DNA from 2 places in the Comamonas resistens genome. Region 2 is predicted to be linked to the other one. Evidence: riboswitches for the same ligand, from Rfam matches in the RefSeq annotation. Region 2 holds a riboswitch; the other holds the start of a gene.

What was found. A riboswitch is a leader RNA that binds a small molecule or an ion and turns the genes downstream of it on or off. The one in region 2 is predicted to bind cobalamin.
Region 1: it holds a riboswitch for cobalamin, as region 2 does, so the genes downstream of both, QMY55_RS13555 (TonB-dependent receptor) here and QMY55_RS08180 (nitrite reductase) in region 2, are expected to answer to the same signal.

What each region holds. Positions count from the first base shown of each region.
Region 1 is NZ_CP125947.1:2,900,889-2,905,592, forward strand. It holds gene QMY55_RS13550 (NADP-dependent isocitrate dehydrogenase) at 1-1,254, opposite strand, end outside; cobalamin riboswitch at 1,595-1,839, shown strand; gene QMY55_RS13555 (TonB-dependent receptor) at 1,990-4,101, shown strand; gene QMY55_RS13560 (ABC transporter substrate-binding protein) at 4,314-4,704, shown strand, end outside.
Region 2 is NZ_CP125947.1:1,763,590-1,768,293, forward strand. It holds gene cobI (precorrin-2 C(20)-methyltransferase) at 1-606, opposite strand, end outside; gene QMY55_RS08175 (precorrin-8X methylmutase) at 615-1,244, opposite strand; gene QMY55_RS08180 (nitrite reductase) at 1,228-2,499, opposite strand; cobalamin riboswitch at 2,702-2,940, opposite strand; gene QMY55_RS08185 (YbaN family protein) at 3,064-3,498, opposite strand; gene QMY55_RS08190 (enoyl-CoA hydratase/isomerase family protein) at 3,723-4,704, shown strand, end outside.

The DNA of each region.
Region 1 (4,704 bases), 1.1 Mb from region 2:
CTTTTGCGCCATCAGACCCACGTTGGGCACGGTGCCCATGGTCTTGGGGTCGAAGTTGCCGTGCCACTTGCAGAAGTTGATCATCTCCTGGTAGATACGGGCAAAGGTGGACTCGGGCATCACGGCCTTGCAGTCGTAGGGCTTGCCATCGGCCGCCCACATCTTGCCGCCCACGCGAATCATGGCAGGCATGGAGGCATCGACGATCACGTCGTTGGGCGAATGGAAGTTGGTGATGCCCTTGGCGGAATCGACCATGGCCAGACGCGGACGATCTTCCTGGCACTTGTGCAGGTCACGGATGATCTCTTCGCGCTGCGATGCGGGCAGGGTTTCAATCTTTTCGTACAGATTGGCCATGCCGTTGTTCACGTTCACGCCCAGCTGATCGAACAGCTTGCCGTGCTTCTCGAAAGCTTCCTTGTAGAAAATCTTCACGCAGTGGCCGAACACGATGGGGTGAGACACCTTCATCATCGTGGCCTTGACGTGCAGCGAGAACAGGATGCCGGACTCTTTGCAGTCTTCGATCTCCTTTTCATAGAAGGCGCACAGGGCTTTCTTGCTCATGAACATGGAGTCGATGACTTCACCGTCCAGCAGCTTGACCTTTTCCTTGAGCACGATGGTCTTGCCGGACTTGGTTTCCAGCACCATCTTCACGTCACGGGCCTTGTCCAGGGTCATGGACTTTTCGCCGTGGTAGAAGTCGCCCTCGCTCATGTGCGACACATGGGTCTGCGACCACTGCTTCCACTCACCCATGGAGTGAGGGTGCTTCTTGGCGTAGTTCTTGACGGCGGCAGGGGCGCGGCGGTCGGAGTTGCCTTCGCGCAGCACGGGGTTCACGGCAGAGCCCAGGCACTTGCTGTAGCGCGCCTTGATGTCCTTTTCTTCGTCTGTCGTGGGGTTCTCGGGGAAGTTGGGAATCTTGTAGCCCTTGAACTGCAGCTCCTTGATGGCAGCAGTCAGCTGGCCCACGGATGCCGAGATATTGGGCAGCTTGATGATGTTGGCTTCGGGAGTCAGCGTCAGCTTGCCCAGCTCGGCCAGGTTGTTGGGAGCGCGCTGCTCTTCGGTCAGGAAGTCGGGGAACTCGCCCAGAATGCGGCCGGCCAACGAGATGTCGCTGGTTTCCACATTGATGCCGGCAGGAGCCGCAAATGCGCGGATCACGGGCAGGAAGGCACTGGTGGCCAGACGAGGTGCCTCGTCCGTCAAGGTGTAGATGATGGTGGGTTGCTGCGTACTCATCTCTTGTCTCAGGTAATGAAAAGGTGGGGCGTGCCTTGGGCCTTCATCCCGAGCTTGCGCAATGGGGCCTGACACAGCAGGAAGCATTGCTATTTTTTTGCAATGCGTTCCCACGATACAAAATTCTAAGCGCAACCGGTGCAAATTTTTTAAGTCTTGTACAAGACCTAGGGTTTTACATTCACTTTGCCACCCGGTTTTCATTGGGAAATCGGCCAATATCCTTCATTTTCCAACATGTAAAAAATACCGCACTTGATTTGCAAGCAGCTTCACGCTTGCGCACTGCAATATAATTTCGCAATTCGAAAAGCAGGTCTTTGCGTCTTCTGGCAAGACTTGCGTTTCGAAAGCAACAGGTGCCCGAATTCCATTCGGGTTAAACGGGAACAGGGTGCAAAGCCCTGGCTGCCCCCGCAACGGTAAGCAGATCAAACTGTTTCAAGGCTCGCGTCTGACGCGCGGGCCAGTCACTGGTGTTCTACGTGGCCTCATCGACGAGGTGCGCGGCAGCACCGGGAAGGCGAAACAGCATGCCTCGCGCAATCTGCCAGCCCGGATACCGGCCTGTTGAGCGCTGCGCCGCGCGGGCCTTGGCCCAAGGGCCAGCATGTGCAACGACCGCCTGCGGGGTGCAGCGTGATGGCAACAAGCTGATCGCAGGCGCTTTGCAGCGCGGTGCGCCCCAGCATGAAATCGTCACAAGCAAGCAGGCCGGTCAGCTCTCGCTGAACCATGAAATATCTTGTCCTGCCTGCCGTGATGATCGGCCTGGCACCTGCAGCACTGGCTATTGCCGCAGAAACCCGCGCCGAAGAACGAACCGGCCTTCCCCCGGCGCAGCTGCCCACAGTACAGGTCACCGATACCGCCGAAGGTGGCCTCGGTCTGTCTCTGCCCAGCACCTCGGGCAGCCGTACCGGCATTGCCACCCGTGACCTGCCAGCCAGCCTGGAGCATGTGAGCGAGCAGACCTGGCAGGAGCGCGGTGACAGCCGCATGGCCGACATCATCGGGCGTACCGTGGGCATGACACCTTTGTCCCCCACCAGCTACAGCAGCCTGTCCTTTGGTTCGCGCGGCTTCACCGGCACCAACTCGGTCGGCATTGCCGAAGACGGCGTACGCCTGGGCGTGGCGTCCAGCACCACCCCCTACCCTGCCAACAGCTGGGGCTACGAGCGCGTGGAAGTGCTGCGCGGCCCTGCCTCCATCGTCTACGGCACGGGCACCGTGGGCGCGACCGCCAATATCGTGCGCAAACAGCCCACGCGTGAGAGCGTGCGTGAAGTTCTGCTCGGTACCGGATCGCACGGCAGCGCCAAGCTGGGTCTGGGCGCAGGCGGCGCCCTGAGCGACACGCTGAGCTACCGCCTCGATGCCTACGGCCACTACACCCGGGGTGAACATGACATGGCGCGCGCCAGCGGCGGCAAGCTGATGAGCACGCTGCGCTGGCAGCCCACGGCGGCCCTGCGCATGGAGCTGCTGGCCGATGTCAGTGACGAAAAACCTGCACACTACTTCGGCACGCCCACCGTGAACGGCGCCATCGTGCCCGAGCTTCTGGGGCGCAACTTCAACACCGCCGACAGCGATATCCGCATCAAGGACAAGCGTGTCCGTGCCCGCGCCCAGTACCAGATCAATGACTGGGTCAGCGTGAGCAACGAGCTCTATCGCTTCAAGGCCGACCGCTACTGGCGCAATATTGAGGCGTACCAATATCTGCCAGCAACGCAGCAGCTGAGGCTGGGCGATTACCTGGAGCTCTCACATGACCTGGAGCAGACCGGCAACCGCCTGGAAACCGCCGTCAACGCAGGCGCTCACAAGCTGGTTTTGGGATGGGAGGTCAACAGGGCCAAATTCAACTTTGCCCGCAACGACTATGCCGGCAGCGACCTCATCGGCGTGAACAGCCCTTCGCTCACCTACTGGCCTAATTCATCGCCCTTGCTGCCCAGCTTCACCACGGCGGCCACTACCCACGACTTCTACGCCGAAGACGCATGGTCGCTCGGCGATCGCTGGCTGCTGCTGGCCGGCATTCGCCGCGACATGACGGACTTTGACCGCAAGGATCTGACAGGGCCTAATTCTTTCGGCAAAAACCTGGGCGGCACGGCATGGCGTCTGGGCCTGACGCACAGGCTCAACGCGCAAACCAGCCTCTACGGCCAGATCTCGCAAGGCCATGACCCCGTCACCAATGTGCTGACGCTGAATCTCGCCAACAAAGACTTCAAGCTGACCACCGCCCGCCAGGTGGAAGTGGGGCTGAAACAGCAGTTTGCCCAGGGTCAGGGCGAGTGGACGGTCGCTGCCTACCGCATTGAGAAAGATGACATTGTCACCACCGACCTCATCACCAAGCTGCAGTATCAAGGTGGCAGGCAGCACTCTCAGGGTCTGGAGCTGAGCGGCGTTCTTCGCCTTTCCCCCAACTGGCGTCTGGAGGGCAACTACGCCTTGGTCAGTGCCCAATACGATGAACTCGTCAAGAGCGGTGTCGATCTCAGCGGCAAACGCCCGTCGAACGTGCCGCGCCAGACCGCCAACCTCTGGGCTCACTACACCGCCGCAAGCGCCATCGGACGCTGGCAGGCATCGCTAGGCGCTCGCACCGTCAGTCAACGCTTTGCAGATGATGCCAATACCGCCAGTTCTGGTGGCTACACCGTCTGGGACGCAGCGCTGAGCTGGAAGCCTCAGCCGCGTGCGACTTATCGCCTGTCGCTGCGCAATCTGAGCGACAAGCTTTACACCTATTCAGCGATCTCCGGCACTCAAGCCTACCCAGGCGAAGGTCGCCGCGTGGATCTGACTGCAGAGTTCACGTTCTGACCGCGGCTGTCGCAACCATAGCGATTTGATATCAGGAGCTGCTACCGCATGTTGTTCCTTGCATTGACCCTTGTTTAACAATGAAAAACTGTTGCTGCAAGCGTAGAACGCTCTCCTATCTGAAGCACTCCACGGTTGCAGTGCTGGCATGTCTGGCACTGCAGGCCTGCACCGACCATCAAAGCCCGACAGCAAGCCCATCTGCAGGCGGCATGGCCAGAGCGCCCATCACGGTGGAGGTCTGCGGCCAGAGCGTGGTCTATGACAAGGTACCGCAGCGCGCCGTCACCCATGGCATCAACATCACCGAGATGTTTCTGGCCCTGGGCCTGCAGGACCGCTGGGCGGGCTACGGAGGCCTGCGCGACATCAAGCGTCTGCCCGCAGAAATGCGACCGCTGCTGGCCCATGTGCCCGACCTGTCCAACCAGGGCATGAACCTGGAGACGCTGCTCAATGTTCAGCCCGACTTTGTCTTCAGCGGCTGGGCCTATGGCTTTCGCCCCGGGCAGATCACGCCCGCCAGTCTCAAGGAGATGGGCATTGCCAGCTATGTGCTCACAGAATCCTGCATACGCCAGGTTCAGCGCGAAAAGGTATCGC
Region 2 (4,704 bases):
GTCCAGCTTGCCTTGTTCGGTCAGCAGCGTGCGAATGCGATTCAGGTGACGGCCCACCTTCATGATGACCAGCGCGTCGGAGCGCGCCATATGTTCGCGCAGCGGTGCATCGGCCAAGGTTGCGGGCAGCACGCTCATGACATCGTCGCCCCAGGTCATGGGGATGCCTGTGGCGTGCCAGCAGCCCACCATGCCTGGAATGCCGGCCAATACCTCGACCTGGGCAATGCCCGCTTGCTGCAGGCGCACGTAAAGATGCATGAAAGAGCCGTAAAAAAACGGATCTCCCTCGCAGAGCACAACCACTTCCTGGTCCTGCGCCAGCTCTGTCAGCCGGGACTGCCAGTCCAGATAGAAGTCCGAGAGCTGGGCGATATAACGAGGATCGTCATGCGGGATCTCCGTGGTCAACGGATACTCCATCGGGTATTCGGTGACCTGTGCATGCAGCATGCCGTTGACCAATTGTCTGGCCTTGCCCGGATGGCCACGCTTGCGAAAGTAAGCCACGTGGCGCGCATTGCGCAGCAGTCGATCGGCTTTCACGCTCATCATCTCTGGGTCGCCAGGGCCAAGGCCCACGCATACGATTTTTCCGCGATTCATCACTGACCTCACTCTATGGGCGTGGCCAGCGCATTGACGGCCGCCACGGTGATGGCCGATCCACCCAGGCGGCCCTCGACAATGGCAAAGGGAATCTGCGCCCACTCGCGCAAGGCAGCCTTGGATTCCGCTGCACCCACAAAGCCCACAGGGCAGCCGATGATGGCGGCGGGGCGGGGGCAGTCAGGATCTGCCAGCATGTTCAGCAAATGAAACAGGGCAGTGGGGGCATTGCCGATGGCGACCACTGCGCCTTCCAGCCGGCCGCGCCACAGCTCCAGGGCTGCAGCGCTGCGCGTATTGCCCATGGTCAGGGCCAGCTCGGGAGTGCGTGCATCCTGCAGCGTGCAGATGATGGGGTTGTTGGCCGGTAGCCGCTTGCGGGTGATGCCTTCGCTGACCATGCGGGCATCGCAGAGGATGGGGGCACCCGCTTGCAGCGCCGCCTCTGCAGTTACCGCAAAGTCCGGTGAAAAATGAATGTGAGAGGCCAGCTCCACCATGCCTGCGGCATGGATCATCCGGCAGGCCACGCGCTCTTCCAGTGCGCTGAAGCGCGCCAGATCGGCTTCGCGGCGGATGATGCTGAAAGACTGACGGTAAATCTCTTCACCGTGCTTTTCATATTGATAGCTCATGGATCAGTTTTTGTATTCCTGCGGGCTCTGATGGCAGGGCCTCACAGGGGATTTGAATGGTGGGGCTAGCGAGCCGGCCGGGCGGGCCGGCGTTCAGCAGCAACTGACCCGTATTGCCAGTGCTGGCAAAGACGACGGCGGTGGCGTCGCCGGGCAGCGCACAGAGCTTGGGGCAGCCGCTGATGTGCATCTCCGTGCCTTCCCGCGTATGCGGCGCAAGCTGCAGTGCCAGGGTCTGGGCAGGAATCAGTGCCTGTGTGCATCCGGGGCTGCCGGTACAGGCCGAGACGCGGTTGCGGGCATCTGCTGCATCGGTCATCCAGTGGGCAGTGCTCAGTGGCGCCGCTTCGAGTTCGCTGCCTGGCAGCAGCAGGGAGCGCCAGGGCGTAACCCTGATTTCCGTCTTGGCAGGCAGGCAGCCTGCCAGTTGCTGCATTGCCGGTGCGTCGATACGGCCAAGGGGGGCGCCTATGACCCAGTCATGTCCGTGCAGGCCGGGCTTGACGGGGCGCGCGAATGCTTCGGCGCCGGGCGCTGCTGCATATTGTGGAGCGGTTTTGAGCACCGACAGCTCAGGCTGCTGAGTCTTGAGCAACTGATGCAGCCGTGTGGGCGCTGCACCTGCGGCCGACATGCGCTGGCGTGCGAACCAGATGGCGACTTGCAGGGCAGCATCTATCGCTTCCGCGGCAGAGGTATAGCCATATCGCTTGCTGGAATCGCCCAAAGAGAGGGCATAGCCGAGCCCTGCCTGGTCCGGCTGAACCCATAGACGCAGATCTGCCGAGATGCCCCTCAGGCTTTGTGCCGGGTCATCGACCAGCAGGCCAAACTTGCTGGGAAGCGCCGTCATACCTTGCTGTTGCAACGCGCGTGGGCTCAGGTGCTGTGCCACGGCCGCAGAAAGCAGGTCTGCCAATTCGTGGGTCCGATCCCGGACTTGGTAGAAAGGGCTGCAGTGGACGGCAGGGGCCAGGTCGGCATCGACATTGGCAGGTACCAGACCTGCATCGATCAGCCCTGAACGCAGTGCCGTCAGTTGCGCGTCTTCCACTCCGCGCAACTGGACATTGCCCAGGCGGGTCAGCTCCAGCTGTGGGTGGGCATGCGAGAGTGCGAGGCCGGAAAGAATACGCCACTGCGCGGCACTGATGGAGGCGCAATGCGGGCGTATGCGCACAATCCAGCCATCCTGGGCCTGCATGGGCCGCCAGGCGGTTGGGCACCATCCCTGCACCTTGACGGAGTCAGCCATGGCAAGCCGCCGCCGCTATCGCGCAGATGTCGTCGCAAGCGGCGGGCCGCAGTCGCGCCAGCCAGAGAATTCCTCGCACCATGCCAGATCCACAGTCGGTCAGGCCGATACCCGGGCCGGACGATTGATATGTGCAGAGGAAGGAGGTGAGGAGATTGGCGGCGCAGCTGCACCAGCCCATCAAGCCACATGCAATCCCGCTGCGCCTTGTTCACATCAGGCCGGTCTCCGGACTTACAAAGCTCAACTCGGAAGTTGAATTCAGAGACGTCTTCCCGCTTTCGCAGTGACTGTCATTGCACGCAATGACCTGTGTCTGAATATCTTTGATTACCGTTGCGGGTGCAGTGCAGGAATATCGGGCTGGGCCGATCACCTGCTTCTCGTTTCATTTCCTGCCGCGCAAAGCGGCCAGGAAACACCTGTGATCAGCGTGAATCTTAAGCGATAACTTTTCGCGCTGAGTCTTCAGGCCCTTTGAAATTTGCATTGGCTCGGCGGATTGCTCGTTCTGGGGAGGATGTCGGCAGAGAGGATGCGCAGCTTATGGCCCCAGTTTGGGCTTCAGGTTTGGGGTTCGGGCCGCAGCCATAGCCAGATCAGTACGCAGCCCATGATGCTGAGCGTTACGGCCGTCAGCCAGGGCTTGTGAGAGACATAAAGAATCAGTGTGCCGCTCAATAGCATGCTGGCCGTCGCCGTCCATTTCACGCGGCGGCTGACATGTCCGCCCGCATCCCAGTTGCGCAGCAGAGGGCCGAAAATGTGGTGGGCGTAGAGCCAGCGATGCAGCCGGGGTGAACTGCGTACAGCCGCCCAGGCCGCCATGAGGATGAAGACCGTGGTCGGCATGCCGGGCACGACAGCGCCTATCAGCCCCAGCAGCACGCAGATCAGTGCAAAAGCCATCAGCAGATAGCGCACAGGAGCCGAAAGCGGTTTGGGCTCCAGGCTTCCGGTTTGGGCTGATGTGTCGGGCTGGGGCGGGAGATCGGTCATGAAAAGCAGCTGAAAAGCGGCAATGTGGGAGGCAGGGTGGTCTGGGCAAGGTCGCTTCCAGAACGCTTCCCATATTAGCCAGCTCAGGCGCTGGTATGGTTTTTCCCGTTCCCGACAATGGCTGCATTTGTCACGTCCTTGTCCCAGCTGGCGTGGTCGGGCCTCGCATAATCAGTCGTCAGCCCCAGGCCTCTACATGGCCCAAGATTCAAGGAGTAACAACAATGACGACCACCCCGAGCACGGACTCGCCCGAAGTGATTGCCGAAGTGCGCGGCAAGCTGGGCATGATTACGCTCAACCGCCCGCGGGCGCTCAATGCGCTGTCTCTGGGCATGGTGCGGGAACTGCTGGCAACGCTGCTGGCCTGGCAAAAGGACCCGGCAGTGCTGGCCGTGGCCATTCGCGGCAGCAACAAGGATGGCGTGTTTGGCGCATTCTGTGCGGGGGGCGACATCCGCTTTCTGCATGCGGCCGGCAGCAGCGGCAATCCGCAGCTCGAAGACTTCTTCACCGAGGAATATGCGCTCAACCATCTGATTCACACGCTGGGCAAGCCCTATATCGCTTTCATGGACGGCATCGTCATGGGCGGCGGCATGGGCATCAGCCAGGGCGGCTCGCTGCGCCTTGTGACCGAACGTACCAAGATGGCCATGCCCGAGACGGCCATCGGTCTGTTCCCCGATGTGGGCGGCGGCTATTTCCTCTCGCGCTGCCCCGGTGCGGTGGGCGAGTGGCTGGCGCTGACGGGTGACACCATTGGCGCGGGTGATGCCCTGGCCTTTGGCCTGGCCGATGGCTGTATTCCCCTGGATCAGCAGGCTGAGCTGTGGGAGACGCTGGCGACAACGGACTTTGCCAATGTCGATGCGCTGAACGCCGTGGTGCGCTCGCGCTTTGTGAGCGTGGAGCCCAAGAGTGCAGAGCACCTTGCCGAAATCAATGCCTGCTTTGCGCAGCCCACGGTGGCCGCCATCGAGCAGGCACTGCAGCAGGGCAGCGACTGGGCCCGCGCCGAAGCAGCCACGTTGCGCAAGCGCTCGCCGCTGATGCTGCATGTGGTGTTGGAGCAGATTCGCCGTGCGCGCCGGATGACGCTGGCCCAGGACCTGCGCATGGAGCGCGATATGGTGCGCCACTGCTTCTATCTGCGTCCCGGTCAGAGCGAGACGGTGGAAGGCATTCGCGCCCTGGCCGTGGACA